2 linked regions of the Vreelandella piezotolerans genome follow. The protein of the gene in region 1 interacts with the protein of each later gene in a pairwise test. Links are inferred from orthologs where the notes say so. Each region holds a gene or a part of one and is shown in the gene's direction. Other genes may lie near its edges.

Region 1 (11,981 bases):
CTTACGCTACCCAGTAAAAAGGCGGCATGGAGTGACAGCGCATGAGCACCTGCCGTGACGGCCACCAGACCAGCGATGGCCCCGTTGATGGCATACATGACATCGGCGTAGCGGCGCACCCGCCAGCCCACCAGCAGGGCCGATAAAATGCCGCCTACGGCACCCAGCATGGTGTTGGCGATAATCCCAGGCACGGAGCTATTCAGCGCGAGTGTGCTACCACCGTTAAATCCAAACCAACCCAGTATCATGAAGAGCGCCCCCAGCATTGCCAGCGGCAAGTTCCCCGCTGGAAACGCGGTGGGGGGATGATCGATCTGAAAGCGCCCTTGGCGCGGACCAATGACGATTACGGCTGCGAGGGCTACCCAGCCGCCAACACTGTGCACCACGGTCGCCCCGGCAAAGTCGATGAAGCCAAGTGTGGCCAACCAGCCAGGCATGCCTCCCAGTAAGCCGCCCCAGGCCCAGTGGCCGAACACCGGGTAAATCAATAGGGCAATCCAAAAGGCGGTCCATAAATAGCCAAGGAAGGGCATGCGCTCGGCAACGGCGCCTGCAACGATGGTAGCGGCCGTGGCGCAAAACATGGCCTGAAAGACGAAGACCGTCATGAGCCATGCGTTGGTAGGTTCCAATTGCCAGCCAAACAGGGAGCTGCCTAGCCATCCCATTTGCGAAATGCCAAACATCATGCCGAAACCGGCTAGCCAGAAAACGCTAACGGCAATAGCAAAATCCGCCAAGTTCTTCATTGCTACGTTGATGGCGTTTTTCGTGCGCGTAGTGCCCGCTTCCAAACAGAGAAAACCTGCTTGCATGACGAAGACGAGCGCTGCCGCCCATAGCACCCAAAGCGTGTCGATCAAGGTGGAGTCGAAGCTATCGGCCATGGTGTTTTCCTTGTACTGTTTTGGTGCATCGCAGACATGAAGGGGGTGCAAAGAATGTCGAGTTGCTTCTCATGAACGCAGCGTCCAGCCTAAAAGTGTCCATAACGATGGAGTGGCTCAGGTAGTGTTAATGGTAATGAAGCAATTGTTGTGCCGCAGATAGTGAAGTCATCCTTTATTGCGCTTTAAGCGTGATAAATGACTAAAAATGATAGATAAAACAGTTTTTATGACTGTGCAAATGCGGTTTGATTGGTGATATTTTTCAATATGTTAACCATGCTGCTCACAGTATGAGTCTGAACAATATCCAGATAGAAAGGAGTGCATCAAAATGGCGCGTCAAACGGTGGTGTTGGGGGCAGGCATGGTAGGGGTCAGTATTGCTTGGCAGCTGCAGAAACGTGGCCATCAAGTCACGCTGGTCGATCGTCGCCAACCTGGCCGAGAAACCTCGTTTGGTAACGCGGGCATCATTCAGCGAGAGGCGGTTCGGCCCTATCCGTTTCCTCGCGATATGAAGACCATCCTTAGCGTGTTGCCTAATCGTCGTGTCGATATCCGTTACCGGCCCGCCGGAATGGTCAATGCCGCTTCACCGCTGCTGAGCTACTGGCACCACTCCTCATCTCGGCTTTATAAAAAAATCGTGCCCGAGTACGCTTCACTGATTCAGCTTTGCCTAAACGCCCATGGCCCGATGATCGAAGCGGCAAAGGCCGATCATTTGGTGCGTAAGGAGGGCTGGTTGGAGATATATCGCACTCAAGCGAAGCTCGATAAACGCATTCAAGAAGCTGAAGAGGCCCGCGAACTCTATGGCGTCGAATTTGCTGTGCTCGACCGCGCTGCGTTAAGCGTTAAAGAACCGCAGCTTGGTGATGACATTATTGGTGCCATTCACTGGCTCGACCCCTGGACCGTTGCTGACCCCGGTGGCCTGGTGGCGGCGTATGCGACGTCATTCGAGGCCATGGGTGGGGAGTTGTTACAGGCCGATATTACCGGCGTCACCCAGCACGGTGAGCGCTGGACCGTAACGACCAACGCAGCGTCGTTAGAGGTAGATCAAGTCGTCATGGCCTTGGGGCCGTGGGCGGGCCAGTGGATGAAGCCGCTGGGCTACCATTTCCCAACGTTCGTAAAGCGCGGCTACCACATGCACTATGCGACTCAGCCAGAAGCGAAGCTGAATTACTGGTTGATGGATGCCGAAGTTGGTTATTTGCTGGCACCTATGAATGCGGGAGTGCGCTTGACCACTGGCGCGGAGCTGGACCGTCTTGAATCCCCTGCCGATGAAGAGCAGTTGGGCGCTGCTGAGAAAGTCGCGCGCTCGATCTTTCCACTTGGGGAACGCAAGGACAGTGCGGCATGGAAAGGGGCTCGTCCATGCCTGCCGGACATGAAACCCGTCATTGGCCCAGCACCGCGCCATCCCGGCCTTTGGCTTGCGTTTGGCCATGGCCACCAAGGATTTACTCTGGGACCTGCGACTGGCCAATTACTAGCGGATATGATGGAAAATAAACCAACGGCCATCGATATGAGCCCCTTCCGTGCGGATCGCTTTTAAACGCCTTGTCGCACGTCTTTACATAATCACGCGGGAGAAACATGGCTCCGTCGGTTTGGGTTTGCTAGGCTATGAATGTCATCTATAGGAGCGAGGTGTAGTATGGATGTAGCTGCAAGTAATGCCGTCAGCACAGCGCTGTACATGAATCAGGCGCAAACCGCTGAGCAAGCGCAAATGCAAATGTTCCGCGAGGCTCTGGACGTTCAAGCTGAGCAAATCACTGAAGTGTTGGCCTCTGCTGACACCGGTGCTCAGCCGAACCTTGCTCAAGAGGGTAGCGTGGGCACCCAAGTGAATACCTACGCCTAACGCTTGCTCTTGTTGAGTGCTTGCCTCAATAGACCCAAACGCCGACACTGTCGGCGTTTTTTTGTGCACTGGACGTTACTCACGTGGTGGTATGCCGTTGTAGGCGACTTGCGTTACCATAGGCCTATTGCGTCGAGGATTTGGCGCCAAGTTTTAAGTCATCACGTTGCACCTTCTTAGAGAACTCCATGTCTGACGCCCAAATAGCGCGCGAAGCCGAGCTGCGCCGTACTTTTGCGATTATTTCGCACCCTGACGCCGGCAAAACCACGATCACAGAAAAGATGCTGCTGTTCGGGAATGCCATTCAGCTGGCGGGGTCGGTGAAAAGTAAACGTAATGATCGCCACGCAACGTCCGACTGGATGAAGATGGAGCAGGAGCGCGGTATTTCGGTCACTACCTCCGTGATGCAGTTTCCTTACGGCGGCCGTATCGTCAATCTGCTTGATACGCCGGGTCACGAGGATTTCTCCGAAGATACCTATCGTACCCTGACAGCGGTGGATTCTGCGCTGATGGTCATCGACGGCGCGAAAGGCGTCGAAGATCGCACGATCAAGTTGATGGAAGTATGTCGTTTGCGCACGACGCCCATTCTGACGTTCATCAATAAAATGGATCGCGATATACGCGATCCCATCGAAGTCATGGATGAGGTCGAAACGGTCCTCAATATTCAGTGTGCGCCGATGACGTGGCCGATCGGGATGGGGCGCCATTTCAAAGGGGTGTATCACCTCTACAATGATGTCATCCATCTTTACACGCAAGGGCAAGGCAACCGTATTCCTGAGGATAAGCGAATTGAGGGATTGGATAACCCTGAGGTAGACGCGATCCTGGGCGAGGAGCAAGCCGAAGAGCTTCGCATGGAGGTCGATTTGGTGCGCGGCGCGTCTCACGAATTCGACTTAGAAGCCTATCGTCGTGGTGAACTAACGCCGGTCTATTTTGGTACCGCCATGGGTAACTTTGGCGTGCGTGAAATGTTGGATGGCTTCGTTGAGCATGCGCCATCACCACAACCTCGCGAGACCGATACCCGCGAAGTGACCGCGAAAGACGAGCGATTCACTGGTTTCGTCTTCAAAATTCAAGCCAATATGGATCCGAATCATCGTGACCGCATTGCGTTTCTGCGCGTCTGTTCGGGTAAGTATGAAAAGAACATGAAAATGCGCCATGTGCGCATTGGTAAAGACGTCAAGATCGCCGATGCCCTGACGTTCATGGCCTCGGACCGCTCTCAGGTAGAGGAGGCGTGGCCTGGCGATATCATCGGCTTACATAACCACGGCACGATTCAGATTGGCGATACGTTCACCGTCGGTGAAGATATGCGCTTTACGGGGATCCCTCATTTCGCTCCTGAGCTTTTCAAGCGGGTTCGCCTAAAGGATCCTCTCAAGATGAAAGCGCTGCAAAAAGGCCTGCAGCAGCTCTCTGAAGAGGGCGCTACGCAGGTATTCATGCCGATGGACAACAACGACCTGATTCTGGGGGCCGTGGGTACGCTTCAGTTCGATGTGGTCGCCCACCGTTTGAAAGAGGAGTACAAGGTCGACTGCCTTTACGAGGGCGTCAATGTGCAAACCGCACGCTGGGTCTATTGTGACGACGCGAAAATGCTCGAAGAGTTCAAGCGTAAGGCAAGCGCCAACTTGGCTATCGACGGTGGTGGCTATCTAACCTACATCGCGCCGACGCGGGTCAACCTGCAAATGACCCAGGAGCGCTGGCCAGACATTCGTTTCCAGCCAACCCGCGAGCATTAATATCCGCAAGGGGGATAGATGCTGATAGACGCCCACTGTCATTTGGACGTTGCGGAGTTCGAGACGGACCGTGATGCCGTCATCGCCGCTGCGAAGGCCGTGGGCGTCTGCCGCTTCATCGTGCCTGCGACGGTGCGGCAGCGTTGGCCGCATGTGCTGGCGCTCGGCGAGCGTGACGATGTCCGCATCTGTCTCGGGCTTCATCCTTACTTCATTGAGCACCATCACCCAGATGATTTGACGGCTCTCGAGGCGCTGGTCACCCAGCAGCTCGAGGGGGCGCCTAAGGACCGGCCGGTGGCGATTGGTGAGTGCGGTATCGATGGTCGTTTTATTGATAGTCTGGACGCTCAGTGGCACTACTTCGATGCCCAGCTTTCTATCGCCAAGCGAAGCCGTCTACCGGTCGTGGTTCACTGCGTCAAGGCCAATGACAAAGTCAGTCAGCGGTTGCGCCAACAAGCGTTGCCAAGGGCAGGGCTCGTTCATGCCTTTTCTGGCTCCTACGAACAGGCCGCCAAGTTTTTGGATATGGGCTACATGCTGGGATTGGGGGGGGCGGTGACCTATGAGCGTGCTCAAAAGTTACGCCGCGTAGTGACAAAATTGCCTGATGATGGGTTCGTGCTGGAAACCGATAGCCCCGATATGCCGTTAAGTGGCTACCAAGGCCAGCGCAACGAACCTTCGCACGTGGCGCAGGTGGCGAAGGTAGTGGCAGAGTTGAGAAAACAGCGCTTCGCAACCGTGGCGGCATTGAGCAGTGCCAACGCCGCCCGGCTGTTTGCATTAGACGATCAGTTCTGAGCAAGCTGAGCGGCTATCTGCTCAGGGTCCAAGCGCTCGATCGGATAGGGAAGCGCCTGCAAGGTAAGAGGTGTTGTCTGCCAATAGACGGTCACGCCGTCTTCCATCACCTTGGTATTCATTACGGCCAGAAGCTCGATGTGCTGATCATCGCTGGTTGCACTGCTGACGACTTCGCCTAACGATTTACCGCTCTCATCCATTAGGGTGGCACCCAGCTCGGGCAGCGAGGCAGTGTGCGCGCGGGCGTGCACGAGGCGCTTCTTGACTTGGCCGCGGAAATGGGCGCGGGCAACGACCTCCTGGCCGGTATAGCACCCTTTCTTGAAACTAATCCCGCCCAACGCTTCCCAATTCAGCATTTGTGGTAGGAACTGGTCCTGCTGAGCGGCCGTGAGCCACGCCAGTCCGCTACGGATATCTGACAGCTTCCAGGCGTTGAGCAATGCCTCGCTGTCTGTCAAGAGATTTTGAGGCTCTTCTTCGAACATGAATAGCCAACGAGGAGACCCTGGGAGGCGTAGCACCGTGCCAGACGTGCTAGTGGCGTGGGTGTAGGGCTGCTTTGGCAACGTCACGCCCAGACAATAGGCCAAGTTTTCGGCTGACTCACTGGCGCCTGCGAAAATGATGTTTTGTGCCACTGATAACTCCGCTTTGTAAAAAGCGGCAAATTTGTTCAGGTGTTTGGCCAGATCATTCGCCAGAGAGGCGTCGAGAATCAGCCGATAATGATTCATCTCGAGCCTACACAGCTGTCCGTTGGCCAACATGCGGCCCTTTGGGGTACAAAAACAGGTAAGCGGCGCAAACGAGCCGTTTGCCAATCCCACTTGCGCGCTGGTTTGACCTTGCAAGAATTTCTCCGCATCGGCCCCTTTGATATCCAGTGCAGCATATTGATCCAAACGTACGGCACTAGAGGGCGGCGTCTTCTCCATGGTCATGGTCGCTCCTGAACATTGTGGGTAAGCATCGTCGATCTTTATCAAAATGTGGGCAGACTTGTTGGATTGCAAGGCCTTGACGGCATGCTAGACTCTTCATTCTGTATCAGGTTTGCATAGGTAATGGTCGTTGCCGGTTACCACGACGCAACCTAGGCAAACACTTTTCCTCAAAAGGACGTTTCATGGCAGTTCAATCATTGAGTTTTCAGGGTGTTACCACCGCAGAACAAGTCAACAAAATTACCACCGCTCTGATGATGTTGGATGGCGTCGATAGCGCTGAAGTGGGGCGCTATGGTGCAGAAGTGGAGGGGCGCGCGAAACGAGACGCTCTCATCAAGGCCATTGAAAAACTCAACCTGCGCATCAAGGTATCGTAAATGCATCTGCCTATCGTGGTGATCAGTGAACGAAATATCGCCTTTCGTCAGCGCGTCGAGGTCAACGGCATGGATGACCTCTTCGCGGACGTGCCTACGGTGGTAGGAGGAGATGAAAGCGCTCCAGATCCCCATGACTATTTTGATATTGCGCTGGGAACCTGCAAGGCGATCACGGTCCAAATGTACGCCAAACGTAAGCAGTGGCCGTTGGAAGGGGTGACCGTCACAGTGCAGCGCGATGACAGCGGCGAACGCCAAGGTCACTACAAGCTGGACGTGACGTTAGAGCTTCATGGCATCAGCGTTCCAGAGCAACGCGCTAAACTGGAGGAGATAAGCCATCGCTGCCCGATCCAACGCCTGATGACCCAGGCGACGATCGAGATAGCCACCCACACCGTGTAGGCCCATTCACCAATAGGAGCAAAGATGAGCAAGGAATTTCGTCTGCAGTCAAAATTTCAGCCTGCGGGCGATCAGCCTGCGGCCATCCGCGGGTTGATTAGCGGTTTGGAATCCGGGCTTGCCCATCAGACGCTGCTTGGTGTCACCGGTTCGGGTAAAACCTTCACTATGGCCAACGTGGTTCAGCAGTTGCAACGACCCACGATCGTCATGGCGCCCAACAAAACGCTAGCAGCCCAGCTTTACGGGGAGTTCAAGTCGTTCTTTCCTGATAACGCCGTCGAGTACTTCGTTTCGTATTACGACTACTACCAGCCAGAGGCCTACGTGCCTTCTTCAGATACGTTCATCGAGAAAGACGCTTCGATCAATGACCATATCGAGCAGATGCGCTTGTCCGCTACTAAAGCCCTGTTAGAGCGTCGGGATGCGCTGATCGTCGTTTCCGTATCGGCGATCTATGGTTTGGGGGACCCCGATCAGTACTTGAAGATGCGTCTTCATTTTACACGCGGTGAACTGATCGATCAGCGTGCGTTTTTGCGCCGTTTGGCCGAGCTTCAGTACACCCGTAATGATATGGATTTCCGTCGCGGTACCTACCGCGTGCGGGGCGATGTCATCGATATTTTTCCAGCGGACTCGGACGAAGAGGCGGTGCGCGTCGAGCTGTTCGACGACGAAATCGACTCTATTCGTTTGTTTGACCCGCTGACCGGCGATGTTCGTGGTCAAGTACCTCGCATGACGATCTACCCGAAGTCCCACTACGTGACGCCCCGAGAAACCATTCTTGAAGCTATCGACGCCATCAAAGCCGAGCTCAAAGAGCGCTTGGAGTGGCTGCGTCATCACGAGCGTCTGGTAGAGGCTCAGCGGCTAGAGCAGCGAACGCTCTACGACATCGAGATGATGCTCGAATTGGGCTACTGCAACGGGATTGAAAACTACTCGCGCTACCTCTCAGGCCGTGCTCCTGGCGAGCCGCCTCCCACGTTTTTCGACTACTTGCCGGATGATGCGCTGCTGTTTATCGACGAGTCACACGTCAGCGTGCCTCAAGTGGGAGGGATGTACAAAGGCGACCGTTCGCGTAAAGAAACGCTGGTGGAGTATGGATTTCGCTTGCCGTCCGCGTTGGATAACCGGCCGATGAAGTTCGAGGAGTGGGAGTCGATCTCACCCCAAACGATTTTCGTGTCGGCGACACCTGGGCCTTACGAGGCCGAGCACGCAGGTCAAATCGTCGAGCAGGTCGTGCGACCAACGGGCTTGTTGGATCCGCAGATCGAAGTGCGCCCGGCCAGTTCGCAGGTGGACGACCTGCTGTCGGAGATTGGCTTACGTAACGCCGTTGGCGAGCGCGTGCTGGTGACAACGCTGACCAAGCGCATGGCGGAAGACCTGACGGATTACCTCGACGAGCACGATATCCGGGTGCGCTACCTGCACTCCGATATCGATACGGTCGAGCGTGTCGAGATCATCCGAGACCTGCGGCTGGGTAAGTTCGATGTCCTGGTGGGTATCAACCTGCTTCGGGAAGGGTTGGACATTCCTGAGGTATCGCTGGTCGCCATTTTGGATGCCGACAAAGAAGGCTTCCTGCGCGCTGAACGCTCGTTGATCCAAACCATTGGTCGTGCCGCACGCAATGCCAACGGCAAGGCGATTCTGTACGGTGATCGAATCACCGATTCCATGCGTAAAGCGATCGATGAGACCGAGCGACGCCGTGCCAAACAGATGGCGCATAATGAAAAGCATGGTATTACGCCCACAACGGTCACGCGCTCCGTGGCGGACATCCTCGAAGCGGCCCAAACGCCGGGTAAAAAGGGCAATCGCCGTAAGGGTAGCGAGCGTAAAGTGGCTGAGCCATCAGGCGGATACGATGTGGCGTCCATGAACCAGCAGGAGCTTCTGGCCGCCATCAGCAAGATCGAAGATGCCATGTTCGAAGCAGCGCAAAACCTGGAGTTCGAAGAGGCTGCCCGGCTCCGCGACCAGCTGCATCAAATGAAAGAAAAACAGCTGGCGCTAGGATAACCGATGCCCGAAGGTCCCGAGATCCGCCGAGCGGCGGATCGCATTGAAAAGCAGATTGGTGGAAAAATTCTCGAGGATGCCTGGTTCGCCTTTCCCGAGCTTGCCAGTCAAGCCAGCTCGCTGATCGGTGTCAGGGTGTCGGCAGTGGACTCGTGGGGAAAAGCCATGCTGATTCGGTTTGCCGACCGTCGTGTGCTTTACTCGCACAACCAGCTTTATGGCGTATGGAAACTGCATGCTGACGACAAGCCACCCAATACGTCGCGCTCCTTACGAGTTCGTTTGGTGGCGGAAGGGCGTGCTGCCAGTTTATACAGTGCTTCTGACGTTTCGCTTTGGGAAGAGGACAGGCTGGCGCATCATCCGTTTTTATCCCGTTTAGGACCTGACTTGCTGAGCCAGCAAGTCAGTGCTGCCGACGTAGAGCAACGTCTTTTGTTACCGGCGTTTAGGCGCAGAAGTTTGGGAGCACTACTGCTCGACCAGGGGCTGGTCGCCGGCCTGGGTAACTACTTACGTTCTGAGATTCTGTTTTTTTTCCCAGTTGCATCCCAAGCAGCGTCCTTGTGACCTCACGAGTGAGCAGCTAGCGGTGTTGTCGTCGCGCATCATCGATATTACCCGCACGGCTTACCGAACAGCAGGTGTCACCAATCAGGACGCGTGGATCGAACAAGCCGTTGCCTCTGGTGAGTCTCGCCGCCAATGGCGGTTCAGCGTGTTCGAGCGTGCCGGATTATCGTGCCACCGCTGTGGTTATGTGATTGAGCGTACGACAATAGGGTCACGGCGACTCTATTGGTGCCCTCGGTGTCAGCCACCTCCTTCGCCGTAAATTTTATACCGTTATCTCAATTTTGATGATTCATAATCCTACCAAAGAGCTAAGTGAACAAAGCGCGTAGCCCACTGGATTGGCTGCCGCCTTGGGCCTCAATACGGTATACTTCCCGCACACTTAGACGGCCGCCAAGGCTGCAGCCTAGACGTTAACCGAGGAGCTGTTAATCCATGACCGTGATTCGCCAGGACGACGTGATCCAAAGCGTTGCCGATGCTCTGCAGTACATCTCTTACTACCATCCCAAAGATTTCATTGACGCCATGGCGGCGGCCTACGAGCGGGAAGAGAACCCGGCAGCCAAAGATGCCATCGCACAGATTTTGATCAATTCCCGCATGTGCGCTACGGGTCACCGCCCGATTTGCCAAGACACCGGCATCGTGACGGTCTTCGTACATGTGGGCATGAACGTCACATGGGACGCCGAGATGAGCCTTGACGACATGGTCAACGAAGGCGTGCGTCGTGCATACCAGTTGCCGGATAACGTATTGCGAGCCTCGGTTCTGGCCGATCCGGACGGCAAGCGTCAAAACACCAAAGACAACACGCCCGCCATCATCCACCATAAAATCGTGCCGGGCGATAAAGTCGACATCCATGTGGCCGCGAAGGGAGGCGGTAGCGAAGCAAAATCGAAATTCGCCATGCTTAACCCTTCCGACAGCGTAGTCGATTGGGTAATGGAGCAGCTTCCCAAAATGGGGGCGGGCTGGTGCCCACCGGGCATGCTGGGTATTGGGATTGGTGGCACCGCTGAAAAAGCGATGGAGATTGCCAAAGAAGCGCTGCTCGACCCTATCGATATCCAAGAACTACAGGCTCGCGGTGCCAGCAACCGTGCCGAAGAGCTGCGTCTCGAGCTATTCGACAAGGTGAACAAGAGTGGTATCGGCGCGCAGGGGCTGGGGGGCTTGACCACCGTGCTGGATATCAAAGTCAAAGATTACCCCACCCACGCGGCGAACAAGCCAGTGGCGATCATTCCCAACTGTGCCGCTACCCGCCACGCCCATTTCACGCTGGACGGATCCGGCCCTGTGGCCTTACCGGCGCCTAAGCTCGAAGACTGGCCGGAAATTACCCGTGAAGCGGGCGACAACGTGAAGCGTGTCAATCTGGATACCGTCACCCCCGAGGAAGTGAAAACCTGGCAGCCTGGCGACACGCTGTTATTGAACGGTAAACTGCTCACGGGCCGTGATGCGGCTCACAAGCGCATGGTCGATATGATCGCCAAAGGCGAGCCGCTGCCTGTCGATATGAAAGGTCGTTTCATCTACTACGTTGGGCCGGTCGATCCGGTGGGTGACGAGGTGGTCGGCCCGGCTGGCCCTACGACGGCGACGCGAATGGACAAATTTACCCGTACGATGTTGGAGGAGACGGGGCTATTGGGCATGGTGGGTAAGGCCGAGCGTGGTCAAGCTGCCATCGAGGCGATTCGTGATAACCAAGCCGTCTATCTCATGGCGGTGGGTGGCTCTGCCTACTTAGTGGCGCAGGCCATCAAGAAATCGCGGGTCGTAGGGTTCGAGGACCTAGGAATGGAAGCCATCTACGAATTCGAAGTGGAAGACATGCCCGTTACCGTTGCGGTGGATAGCCAAGGCACATCGGTGCACCAGACCGGTCCGGCCAAATGGAAAGAGATCATTGCTGAAAAAGCGTGATAGGCTGATGCAATAGACGTTGTATCACGACAGGAGCCCCGTTTTAGCGGGGCTCCTGTGTATGGAGCGACGTCGTGAGACCTAACGGATGTTGAGGAATAGCCCATGACCTCTTGGTTGCTAGGGACAGGGATTATGTTGATTCACGTGCTGGGTATGATCTCGGCCGTGATGGCTCTGATGTCGAGTCGCACGTCACAAGGTGCAGTCGCGTGGATCATTTCATTACTGACGTTTCCCTACGCCGCAGTCCCTGCCTACTGGCTATTTGGTCGTCCACGTTTTTATGGTTATGTGACCGCAAGAGGCGC
Region 2 (12,455 bases), 1.8 Mb from region 1 along the record:
CACACGCAGGCAGCGCCATGAGCGCTACCCAAACCAGCGGACGATTAAGAGAAACAGGCAGCCACATGGCGGGTCTTGTTGTCCTATCAGCAGTCACTAACTAAAAACAAGGGTCGACGACATCATGCCGTCTAACCCAAAACTTGGATAGAGCATATTACGTCAATAGGCCGTTTATTGTGCGAATTCGCTAAGTGAAACGTTACACTCATGACGATTGCCGTATTGGCAAATCATTAAAAAGCATTAGAAAGTGACGATAAGGCGCCCGTGACGTGCATTCGGTGGTCTCGGGAAGTAGACTAGGCGCAACAACCATCTTCATACTCGGAACGATTCAGTGACCAAGCAACACTCCTTTGATCGCGAAGAACTGCTGGCCTGCTCGCGTGGCGAGCTTTTTGGCCCAGGCAATGCACAGCTGCCAGCCCCCAACATGCTGATGCTCGACCGTATCACGCATATCCATGAAGAGGGCGGTGAACACGGCAAAGGCGAACTGATCGCCGAGCTGGATATCACTCCGGATCTGTGGTTCTTCGACTGCCACTTCCCCGGCGACCCGGTGATGCCTGGCTGCTTGGGTCTCGACGCGATGTGGCAGCTGGTAGGTTTTTATCTGGGCTGGCTTGGCCATCCTGGCCGAGGCCGTGCGCTAGGCTGCGGCGAAGTGAAATTCAGCGGCCAAATTTTGCCCGACGCTCAAAAAGTGACGTATCGCATCAACATGAAGCGCGTCATTACCCGTCGGCTCATTTTAGGCATCGCCGACGGCACCGTGTCCGTCGACGGGCGCGATATCTACCAGGCTAATGACCTGCGCGTTGGCCTATTCACCTCCACTGCGAATTTCTAACAGGAGGCTCCCATGCGACGAGTGGTAGTCACCGGCCTTGGCATCGTGTCGTGCTTAGGCAACGACCAGCAACAGGTCCTAGACGCGCTCAAAAGCGGGCGCAGCGGTATTCGTTTCAAGGAAGAGTACGCCGAGCGCGGCTTCCGCAGCCATGTGGCGGGCAGTGTCGATATCGATCTCGATACGCTGATCGACCGCAAGCTGCGCCGCTTCATGGGCGATGCAGCGGCTTACGCCTACGTCTCCATGGCTCAAGCCATCGAAGACGCTGGTCTGACCGAAGCGCAAGTGTCGAACGAGCGCACCGGCCTGATTGCCGGTTCGGGCGGCGCGTCTAGCGCCAATCAGGTCGAAGCCGCCGATCTCATGCGCGAGAAAGGCCTGCGCCGCGTTGGCCCTTACCGCGTGACCCGCACCATGGGTAGCACGGTATCCGCCTGCTTGGCCACGCCGTTCAAGATCAAAGGCGTGAACTACTCCATCTCTTCTGCCTGTGCGACCTCGGCCCACTGCATTGGTAGCGCCATGGAGCAGATCCAGCTCGGCAAGCAGGACGTAGTCTTTGCTGGCGGTGGCGAAGAGGAGCACTGGACGCTGTCATGTCTGTTCGACGCCATGGGTGCTCTCTCTACGCACTATAACGACACCCCGGACAAAGCTTCTCGCCCTTACGATCAGGCCCGCGATGGTTTCGTCATCGCCGGTGGTGGCGGCATGCTGGTGCTGGAAGAGCTCGAACATGCAAAAGCGCGCGGCGCCAAGATCTATGGCGAGCTCGTCGGCTATGGCGCGACCTCGGATGGCCATGACATGGTGGCCCCCTCTGGTGAGGGCGCGATGCGCTGCATGCATCAGGCCATGGCCACGGTGCAGGGCGATATCGACTACATCAATACCCATGGCACCTCGACGCCGGTTGGCGATGTCGCTGAACTGAAAGCGATTCGCAGCGTGTTCGGCAACTCAACGCCCGCCATGAGCTCGACCAAGTCGCTCACCGGCCACTCGCTGGGTGCCACTGGCGTACAGGAAGCGATCTACTCGCTGCTGATGATGCAGCACGACTTCGTGGCCGCTTCTGCCAACGTCGAGCAGCTCGACGAGCAGGCCGACGGTTTCGATATCGTGACCGAGCGTCGCGACGGCGTCACCCTCGAGCGCGTGCTCTCCAACAGCTTTGGCTTTGGCGGCACCAACGCCTGCTTGGTGTTCCAGCGCTACGACGGCTGATATCCATGTACGGCATCAAAAACGGCGCCTTCGGGCGCCGTTTTTGCGTGAATATGTGTGGATAGTTGCTCAGCGTCGCTTAGCGAGCCACGGGCCTTGGGACCTCGGAAATCTCCTGCAGCTGCCCCTCGATCCAGGCTTCGACATCCACCAACACCTCGTCGGGCGTGCGCCCTTCGGTCGCGATGGGCGGTCCAATGCGCACGCGAAGCACCCCTGGGCGCTTGACCCAGTGACGACCAGGCCAGCGCTCACCGGCATTGTGAGCGACGGGAAGCACCGGCACACCGGCTCGGCAAGCAACGACGCTACCGCTTTTGTTATAGCGCTTGCGCACGCCAGGATCCACCCGCGTGCCCTCTGGGAAAATCAGGACAGACAGGCCAGTGCCCAGGCGTTCGACGCCCTGCGTCAGCACCTGTTTCATGGCTCGCGCGGGCTTGGAGCGATCCAAACTGATCGGGCGTAGCAAGCGCAGCCCCCACCCAAAAACGGGAATGCGCAGCAGCTCGCGCTTGAGCACGGTGCACACCGGCGGCTTCATCACCTGCAGAAAGACCGTCTCCCACTCACACTGGTGATTGGCTTGAATGACGCAGGGCCCTGACGGGATATTCTCCCGCCCCTGAATCTCATAGTGCACACCGCAGGCAATGCGGAACCACACCATCAAGAAGTAGTTGTAGAGATTCAACAGCCGATAGCGAGCCGCCAGTGGCAGAAACGGTGCGATGGGTAAAAAAAGCACCCCAATGAGCAGCATGGCAGTGAAATAACCTACATAAAACAGCAGGCTGCGACCCACATTGATCAAACTGACTCTCCTGTCCCAACGTCATCGGGCTGCTGGTCGCGGGTGAGACACCAAGCATCCAGCATGCGTCCAACTTCCAGCCGCCATGGCTTTTGATGAACGCCAAACACATCCAGCACGCGGCGACAGTTCAATACGCGGCGTAATTTAGCATCGTGGTGATGGTTCAGTGCTTGCACCTCACCTAGCGCGACCGTCTCACCTCGGCCCTCCAGGTGCGTCGCCAATTGCGTGCGCACCATCGAGGTAAAGGTGAACGCACTGACCGGCTCCGTCCCTGCCAAATGGTAGGCCCCCCAAGCGTCGGCCCCGCAGGCCTGCTGCTGCAGCATGCCGATGAGCGCCATCGCCACTGCATCGGCCGATGTTGGGCAACAGACGACATCCTCGGCGGCCCGAACCGCCTGCCCGGTCACCAAGCTATCAATGATTTCATTCAGCCAAGCGTGACTGCCTTCCAGCGCGAACAGGGGCCCCAAGCGCACGATCAGGTGTCGGTGGTAGTCGGCGCGAATGCGGTCGCCGGTCTGGACGAGGCGGCGCAAACACTCGTCGCGTGGGGCGGGCACGACGTGCTCATCGATGGGGATATCGAATCCCTCTTCGTAAAGCTGATCGGACACGCACCAGACCAGCGCCACTCCTTGGGTTTGACACGCATCCACGCAGCGCTCCACGGCGTCCGCATGGGCTTTTACCTCGGCAGGGGTCATGCTCAGCGGATGCGCCAGCGGCGGAATGATCACCGCATCGGGCGCGATGGCCTGCAGCTGGCTCGCCGAAACGGCGAGGCCCTGTTCGATTACCAGCTCGGTATCGGTGCGCCGGCTCGCTTCCCGAGCCAATGCTAAACTCAAGCAGTGCCCGGCATCCAGTATCAGCAGCTTCAAGACAGACCCTCTTCCTCAACCCAAGAACGTAAACTCGTGCGTCATGCGGTGACGAACGCCTGCCAGCGTTAGAACGGAATTTCGTCGTCGAAGTCGTCGAAATTGCCCGGATCAGGCGCACCGTAGCTGTTGTTCTGCTGGTTAGGCGCAGGCTGCTGGGGCGGCGCAGAGCGCTGCGGAGCGCCTTGATTGGGGTAACCGCCTTGTTGGGGTGGCTGCTGCTGACCATAGTTTTGGCCATAGTTCTGCTGCGGCGGGGCCTGCTGAGCAGGTGCCTGCTGGGCATAGCCACCTTGCGGCGCACCGCCGCCCTGGTAGTCACCGCTGCGGCCATCGAGCATCTGCATGTCGTTGGCGACGATCTCCGTACTGTAGCGGTCCTGGCCATTTTGATCCTGCCATTTGCGCGTTTGCAGGCGGCCTTCGATATAGACTTTCGAGCCCTTTTTCAGGTACTGCTGGGCAATTTCGGCCGTTTTGTTGAACAGCACCACGCGATGCCATTCGGTGCGCTCCTGACGCTGGCCGCTTTGACGATCCATCCAGGTATCAGAGGTGGCCAGGTTCAGGTTCGCCACCGCGGTACCGGAGGGAGTGAAACGGACTTCCGGATCCTGGCCTAAGTTGCCAATCAAAATAACTTTATTAATCCCGCGCGCCATAAGGTCGCTCCTCATCATTCATCGTGTACATTAGCGGTCACTGACAGCTGGTCACAGCTAAGCCAGCGGTGAGTCATTAGGTTCGTGGCGGCGACATCAGTCTCGACAACGCCGCCTGGTCCAATGCGTCGCGATTGACCTTCAAGTAGACCAAACGCTCTTCTGGCACGACCATCACATCTTCTACGCCGACCACGTCGGCAAGATGCTCCATCAACAGGTTCATCGCATCGGGCTGCGTTTCGTGCAGCGCCATCACTTCACTCGAGAGCGGCGGCGGCGACGGCATACGCCACATGGCCGTCCACCACCCTAGCGCCAACAAGGCACAGCCTATGAAGACGGCGTTCAACCCCCAAACGTTGGCTAACAAGCCGCCCAGCGTGCCGCCTAAAAAGGCGCCTAAAAACTGGCTGGTGGAGTACACCCCCATGGCCGTCCCCTTGGCACCCGCTGGGGCCAGCTTACTGAGCATGGAGGGCAGCGTCGCCTCCAGCAAATTAAATCCGGTGAAAAACACGAACAACCAAACGAACAGCCAACGTCCTTGCGAGAGCGGCATCCCCAGGCTCGCCAGGCTCAAGGCAATGGCCCCAATGGCCAGCAGGCACATCAGCTTCATCCGCTGACGTTTTTCCGCGACGATGACCAGCGGCACCATGGCGACGAATGACAGTGCCATGATGCCGAGATAGGCAAGCCCATGGTACTCCGCTGCTACGCCTGCATTGAGCAAGCGAAACGGAATGGCGACGAAAATGGCCATCAGTACCAAATGCAGCGCAAAAATCGATAGATCCAGTCGCCACAAATCGGGTCGAGTCATCACGCTCTTGAACTGTTTGCGATCCAGCCCAACGTCGCGGTGGCGCAACCGGCGCGGAGCGGGCGGCACCCAGCGCCATAGCACCACCAGTCCCACCAGCGTCAACAGGGCGGTAAACCAAAACACGCCGGAGAGACCGGCCCAGGCGGCCAGCCAGGGACCAAGCACCATGGCAATGGCAAACGACACGCCGATCGAAAGACCGATGGTGGCCATGGCGGCAGTGCGAACCTGCTCGCGGGTTTGATCGGCCAGTAGCGCCATGATGGCCGCCGCCACGGCGCCACCGCCCTGCAGCGCGCGCCCGGCGATCACGCCGACAATCGTATCCGCCATTGCAGCGATCACACTACCGACGGCGAAAATCACAAGCCCCATGGCAATCACTCGCTTGCGCCCGATACGATCAGAGAGCAGGCCAAACGGAATTTGCAGCGACGCCTGGGTAAGGCCATAGATGCCTAACGCGACCCCCACGAGCAGCGGCGTTGCACCTGCCAACGTATCAGCATAGAGCGCGAGTACCGGCAGAACCATGAAGAGTCCCAGCATACGAGACGCGTAAAGGCCAGCCAAGCCGCTGATTGCACGGCGTTCAGCGGCCAGCAGCAGTGCGGAAACCTTGCGCATAGTGCCCTTGTGTATGGTGGATGGGCCAGAACGGCCTGAGATAACCGACCATTCTAGCGCTTTGTCACCACGCTGGAAACGCCAGCGCGGTGGCGACAGCAGAGACAGTTTTGCCGGGAAGGGTACAGCAAACGTATAATTACGCTTTTGCCACGCGATTCGAGGTGTTGATGGACAGCATTCTGGTCAGGGGTGCCCGCACCCACAACCTCAAGCAGATCGATGTGGAGCTGCCCCGTGACAAACTGATTGTCATTACCGGGCTCTCCGGCTCCGGCAAGTCATCGCTGGCGTTCGATACGCTCTACGCGGAGGGGCAGCGTCGCTACGTGGAGTCGCTTTCCACCTACGCGCGACAGTTCCTGTCGATGATGGAAAAACCCGATGTGGATCACATCGAGGGACTCTCTCCGGCCATTTCCATCGAGCAGAAGTCCACCTCGCATAACCCTCGCTCGACGGTCGGTACGATCACCGAAATTTACGACTACCTGCGCCTGCTGTTTGCCCGCGCCGGCACACCGCGCTGCCCCGAGCACGGGGAAGACCTAGAAGCCCAGACCATCTCGCAAATGGTCGACCAAGTCATGAATCTCGCCGAAGGCACCAAGCTAATGCTGCTGGCCCCAGTGGTGAAGGGTCGCAAAGGCGAGCATTTACAATTGCTCAGCGAGCTGCGTGCCCAGGGGTTCGTGCGGGTGCAGATCGACGGTCAAGTGCTCGAACTCGACGACATCGCACCGTTGGATAAGCGTAAAAAACACGATATCAGCGTGGTGGTCGACCGCTTCAAAGTACGCGACGACATTGCCCAGCGGCTGGCAGAGTCGTTCGAGACGGCGCTGAACCTGGCCGACGGCACGGCGATGATTCACTTCATGGATGGCGAGCAGGAGGATCTCGCCTTTTCATCGCGCTTTGCCTGTCCGGTGTGTGGCTACTCGCTCTCCGAACTCGAGCCGCGCATGTTCTCTTTCAACAACCCGGCGGGGGCCTGCCCGACCTGCGATGGCTTGGGCGTTCAACAATACTTCGACCCCGACAAGCTCATCAGCCACCCGGAGCTCTCTCTGGCGGAAGGCGTCATTAAAGGGTGGGATCGGCGCAACATTTATTACTTCACCCAGTTACAAGCACTGGCCAAGCACTACCGCTTCGAGCTGGAAACGCCCTGGCAGGACTTAGCGCGACACGAGCGCGACATCATTCTCAACGGCAGCGGTAATGAGCAAATTCCGTTCGTGTACGTGGGGGATCGCGGCCGCAAAGTCACTCGGGAACATGCGTTCGAGGGTGTCTTGCCCAATATGCAGCGCCGCTATCGCGAAACCGAGTCCAACATGGTGCGCGACGATCTCGCCAAGTATATCGCCGTCCAGCCGTGTACGACCTGCGGCGGCTCGCGGCTACGCAAAGAGTCGCGTCATGTCTACGTGGACGAACACAACATTGCCGATATCGTCCACCTGCCGATTGGCGAGGCGTGGAACTACTTTGCCGAGCTCGACTTACCCGGTCGTAAAGGCGAGATCGCCGCCAAGATCGTCAACGAGATCCACGCGCGCCTGGAGTTCTTGGTCAACGTGGGCCTGGACTACCTGAACCTGGAGCGCAGCGCCGACACCCTCTCGGGCGGCGAAGCCCAGCGCATTCGTCTGGCCAGCCAGATCGGCGCGGGGCTGGTAGGCGTCATGTACATCCTGGACGAGCCCTCCATCGGCCTGCACCAGCGGGATAACGATCGCCTGTTGAAAACCCTGGAGCGGCTGCGCGACCTGGGCAACACCGTGATCGTGGTCGAACACGACGAGGACGCCATTCGCGCGGCGGACCATGTGCTGGACATTGGCCCCGGTGCCGGGGTGCACGGCGGTGAAATCGTCGCCCAAGGCACGCCTCAGCAGGTGATGGACAACCCTCACTCACTGACCGGTCAATATCTCTCTGGCACCCGCGAAATTGCCGTGCCGCCCTATCGCATTCCCGGCAATCCCGATAAGCAGCTAGTGGTACACGGCGCGACTGGCAATAATCTGCAAAACGTCACCCTCAGCCTGCCGCTCGGGCTCTTCATTGCCGTCACCGGAGTATCCGGTTCGGGCAAGTCGACGCTGATCAACGGCACCCTGATGCCGATTGCGGCCCGCGAGCTCAACCGTGCCACCACGCTCACTCCCGCGCCATATGAGAAGGTCGAGGGCCTCGATCAGCTCGATAAAGTGATCGATATCGACCAGAGTCCGATTGGTCGCACGCCGCGCTCTAATCCGGCCACCTACACCGGCATTTTCACGCCCATTCGTGAGCTGTTTGCGGGCACCCAAGAGGCACGTTCACGGGGCTACAAACCGGGCCGCTTCAGCTTCAACGTCAAAGGTGGGCGCTGCGAGGCGTGCCAGGGCGAAGGCATGATCAAGGTCGAGATGCACTTTCTGCCGGATATCTACGTGCCTTGCGACGTGTGCAAAGGGAAGCGCTATAATCGCGAAACGCTGGATATTCATTACAAGGGTAAAACCATCCACGAAGTGCTGGAGATGACCGTGGAGGACGCCCTGGCATTTTTCAGCCCAGTGCCTGCCATCGCCCGCCGCCTACAAACGCTGATGGACGTTGGGCTTTCGTACATTCGCTTGGGCCAGAGCGCGACCACCCTCTCTGGCGGTGAAGCCCAGCGAGTGAAGCTCGCCCGCGAACTCGCCAAGCGCGACACCGGGAAAACGCTCTATATTCTGGATGAGCCCACCACGGGACTGCATTTCGAGGATATTCGCCAACTGCTCACGGTCTTGCATCGCCTGCGCGATCACGGCAATACCATCGTGGTGATCGAGCACAATCTGGATGTGATCAAGACCGCTGACTGGCTAATCGACCTGGGCCCGGAAGGCGGCTCGGGTGGCGGACAAATCATTGCCGAAGGCACCCCGGAGCAGCTTGCCAAGCAGCACGTCTCGCATACAGGGCGCTTTTTGGCCCCGCTTCTCGAGCGGGGTCACCGCGCGTCAACCACCTCTTAAGCGGCCGTCCCGGCGCAAACGCGCCGGGAGACGCAAAAGAGCGAGCATGCCGCGTGACGACTGCTTATAGTAAGTAACGACGCCGTTTAACAAAGGTGGTTTGCACGAGGAGAAGCACGCGTGGAACAGGATAAGAGCTGCATTATTCGCCACTTTAGCCACTACTGTACGCTGACAGACGACGAAAAGCAGTTGCTCAATTCACTCGAAGAGAGCCCTGACGACATCAAGGCTGGTTCGCTACTATGGGAGATGGGCGCCCCTGCCAACGAGTTTTGCACGCTGCGCAGCGGCTGGGCTTACTCTTACCGTCACCTAGAAAATGGTGATCGGCAGATTCTCGAAGTTTTCCTCCCTGGGGACATCATCGGCCTGCGGGAGTTTGCGTTTTCTCAGCGTCTCGAGAACGTGCGCATGATTACGGACGGAGTGGTCTGCCATTTCCCCCATAAACGGATGCTCGATCTCTTTCGTGAGTCGCTGCCGCTCACCTCGGTGATGTTCGCCATCGGCAGCCGTCAGCAGGCGCTGCTCACCGAACGGTTGGTGAACCTCGCACGGCGCAGCGCGCGCCAAAAGATGGCCCACTTCCTCCATGAAATGTACCTGCGCCTACGCCAAACCAATGACGATATTAGTGGGCAGTTCCGTCTCCCGCTCTCCCAAGAGCAGCTGGCCGATATTCTGGGGCTGAGCCCGGTGCATGTCAGCCGCACGTTCAGCGCGCTCAGCGAGGATGGTTTGGTCTTCCGCGACCGCCACCACGTGTCGATTCCCGACCTGGATGCGCTGGCCACGGAAGGAGAGTTCGATGACTGCTACCTGACCGATAACGTCCGCCCCCTGCTCGACGGTTGATCCTCCGATGACGGCTGATGCGACGTGTGCCGCCCGCTGGCCCAGCGCGCAGCACTTAGCAAAGGGGCGCGTCAGCCACACTTGGACCAGCCGCATCCGGCGTAGCAGGTAGGACAGCCATCCATCATGATCAAGTCCCCTCGGCACTCGGGGCAGGTGCCCACGGTGGCCGGCGCGCCGCTAGCGGATACAGGCGCGCCTGAGGCCTCATCGACAGTTGGACGCTCCTCGGGCTGCCAAGCATGGCCATGCTGCATTCGGTGGGCGTAGCGGGCAACCAGCGTCTCGACCGGCACTTGGTGGCCGTCCTGATCCAGAAAGCCACGCCGATAGAGAATCTGCTGAATCGACCAAGCAATCGCCGCCACTTCAGAATCGTGAAACATGGGCTTATTCCAGCGATTCATGCCACAGCGCACCAACCCCTTATCCCAGGCCACCTTGCGAAGATCCGCCACGGCCTGCGTGACATAGCCGCCCCGCGCCGCTAGCGACAGGCTACGCATCGTGGCAGTGATCCACTGATGCTCGCTGGAGAGCTGGCCCGACGGAAAGAAAAACTCCACCGGGCGCTCGATCACCACGCGCTGACCACCGACCACCCCCTCCACCGGCATGAACGACACCAGCAAATAGACCTTCTTACGCCCTTCGGCCCCCACGTAGGAGATCTTCTCCGACACCGCCTCCAGCGTCCCCTCCGGACGCGAGGGGATACGGACCGTCAGCGGGTCCTCCTCGGCCAACACGGGCTCGGGGGTAGGCCGTTCCGGCTGTTTGATTCGGTAACCGACAATTTTCGACGTGATTTCGACCGCCATAACGCTCTCTCCCAATGTTTGACCGTTGCTCAAGCCTACGCGTGCGCTGGTTACCACTTACCGTAAGTGCCCTCTTTCAAGGCATCGAACAGGTTGGCCGCGTTGTGCTCCTCACCGTCATAGAGCACTTTTTCATCGCCCGTCAGTTCCAGCGTTTCGCCACTCTCTAGTTCGAAGACGTAGGTGGTGTTCTTGAGATCGTCTTCCCGCACCAGCACCCCTTGAAACGCTTCTGGATTGAAGCGGAAGGTCGTGCAGCCTTTCAAACGGCTCTCATACGCCTGCAAATAGAGGTCTTGGAACTGCTCGAACGGGAACTCGGTCGGCACGTTGACCGTTTTAGAAATGGCAGAATCTACCCACTGCTGCGCGGCGGCCTGCACGGCGACGTGCTGTTCGGGCGACACCGAGTCGGCGGTGATGAAGTAATCCGGCAGATCGCTTTCTACCGCATCGGCAGCGATGAAGTGGCGATAGGCGGCCAGCTCGAAGGAGACCACTTCCACCTGCTCCTTGGTCTTTTTGCCGGACTGAATGATGTTGCGGAAATAGCGATGTGAGAACGACGGCTCGATACCATTCGAGGCGTTGTTGCCCATGGAGAGCGAAATGGTGCCCGTCGGGGCAATCGAGCTGTGATGAGTGAACCGCGCGCCGTGCTCGGCGAGCTGCGCCACCAAGTCCGGCTCCAGCTCGGCCACTTTGGCCATGTATTGGCTATAGCGGGCATGCAGAATGCGGCCCGGCACTTTGTCACCGACCTCGTAACCGTCGCTGGCCAGCTGTGGGCGCTCGCGCATCATTTTTGGCGTGATGGTGTGCTCCTCTTCGAGCACCGGCGCCATGCCCTTCTCTTTAGAGAGTTCCAGCGCTTGCTTCCACCCTTCCAACGCGAGGTGACGACTCACTTCCTCAGTGAACGTCAGCGATGCCTGAGAACCGTAGGGTATCTTCAACATGGTCAGTGTCGAACCGAGCCCTAAAAAGCCCATGCCGTGGCGGCGCTTGGCTTCGATTTCGCGCTGCTGTTGGGGAAGCGGCAGTCCGGCGATTTCCACTACGTTATCGAGCATTCGGGTAAAGATCGCCACGACGTTACGATAGCGCTCCCAGTCGAAGCGCGGCTCGGCGCTAAACGGTTCGATCACGAACTTGGTCAAGTTGACCGATCCCAGTAGACAGGCCCCTTCTGGTGGGAGCGGTTGTTCACCACAGGGGTTGGTCGCGCGAATATCTTCACAGAACCAGTTGTTGTTCATACGGTTGACCTGATCGATCAAGATGAAGCCTGGCTCGGCGTAGTCGTAGGTGGAGGCCATGATCGTGTCCCACAGCTCGCGGGCCTTGATCACTTCGACAATGCGGCAGGCCACGCGCCCCTGATCATCCACCGTGTAGCCCTCTTCGATCACCGGCCAGTCGCGGTAAATGATGTCGTCAGCACTAACGTCCTCTTTTTCACCTGGGTGCAGCGGAAAAGCCAGCGGCCAGTCGGCGTTGTGCTTCACTGCTTCCATGAACTCGTCGGTGATCAGCAGGCTAAGGTTAAACTGGCGCAGCCGCCCGGCTTCACGCTTGGCCTGGATGAAGTCCCGCACGTCGGGGTGACCGACATCGAAGGTCCCCATCTGGGCACCGCGACGTCCCCCGGCGGATGCCACGGTGAAACACATCTTGTCATAGATATCCATGAAGGCCAGCGGGCCATTGGTGCCCGCGCCTGCGCCAAACACGAAAGCGCCTTTGTGTCGCAGCGTCGAAAAGTCGTAGCCAATGCCCGCGCCCGATTTCAAGGTCATCCCAGCATCGACCACGGAATCGAGAATATCGCGCATGGAGTCATGGATG

Evidence for each region.
Region 2: the proteins of uvrB (region 1) and uvrA interact in binary tests that used the Escherichia coli proteins (3 or more experiments, as listed by UniProt). The link is inferred for Vreelandella piezotolerans from one-to-one orthologs.

What each region holds. Positions count from the first base shown.
Region 1 is NZ_CP048602.1:1,933,648-1,945,628, reverse strand. The notes cover bases 6,716-9,640. They hold uvrB (excinuclease ABC subunit UvrB), read left to right. Parts: upstream 6,716-7,128; coding sequence 7,129-9,153; downstream 9,154-9,640. Other genes in these bases: GYM47_RS08895 (OsmC family protein), read left to right, coding at 6,716-7,104. Also shown: amt (ammonium transporter), read right to left, coding at 1-893; GYM47_RS08925 (NAD(P)/FAD-dependent oxidoreductase), read left to right, coding at 1,228-2,469; GYM47_RS08920 (putative motility protein), read left to right, coding at 2,572-2,781; GYM47_RS08915 (peptide chain release factor 3), read left to right, coding at 2,970-4,559; GYM47_RS08910 (TatD family hydrolase), read left to right, coding at 4,578-5,366; CAF17-like 4Fe-4S cluster assembly/insertion protein YgfZ, read right to left, coding at 5,357-6,313; GYM47_RS08900 (hypothetical protein), read left to right, coding at 6,499-6,696; more of GYM47_RS08895, read left to right, coding at 6,697-6,715; GYM47_RS08880 (fumarate hydratase), read left to right, coding at 10,165-11,670; cls (cardiolipin synthase), read left to right, coding at 11,776-11,981. UniProt on the Escherichia coli protein: The UvrABC repair system catalyzes the recognition and processing of DNA lesions. A damage recognition complex composed of 2 UvrA and 2 UvrB subunits scans DNA for abnormalities.
Region 2 is NZ_CP048602.1:153,486-165,940, reverse strand. Bases 5,730-9,128 are described here. They hold uvrA (excinuclease ABC subunit UvrA), read left to right. Parts: upstream 5,730-6,078; coding sequence 6,079-8,928; downstream 8,929-9,128. Other genes in these bases: GYM47_RS00700 (Crp/Fnr family transcriptional regulator), read left to right, coding at 9,049-9,128; GYM47_RS00710 (MFS transporter), read right to left, coding at 5,730-5,908. Outside these bases: GYM47_RS00740 (putative bifunctional diguanylate cyclase/phosphodiesterase), read right to left, coding at 1-67; 3-hydroxyacyl-[acyl-carrier-protein] dehydratase FabA, read left to right, coding at 341-856; fabB (beta-ketoacyl-ACP synthase I), read left to right, coding at 869-2,086; GYM47_RS00725 (lysophospholipid acyltransferase family protein), read right to left, coding at 2,166-2,900; GYM47_RS00720 (sugar nucleotide-binding protein), read right to left, coding at 2,897-3,790; ssb (single-stranded DNA-binding protein), read right to left, coding at 3,859-4,452; more of GYM47_RS00710, read right to left, coding at 4,529-5,729; more of GYM47_RS00700, read left to right, coding at 9,129-9,786; GYM47_RS00695 (ribonucleoside-diphosphate reductase), read right to left, coding at 9,858-10,607; GYM47_RS00690 (adenosylcobalamin-dependent ribonucleoside-diphosphate reductase), read right to left, coding at 10,658-12,455. UniProt on the Escherichia coli protein: The UvrABC repair system catalyzes the recognition and processing of DNA lesions. UvrA is an ATPase and a DNA-binding protein. A damage recognition complex composed of 2 UvrA and 2 UvrB subunits scans DNA for abnormalities.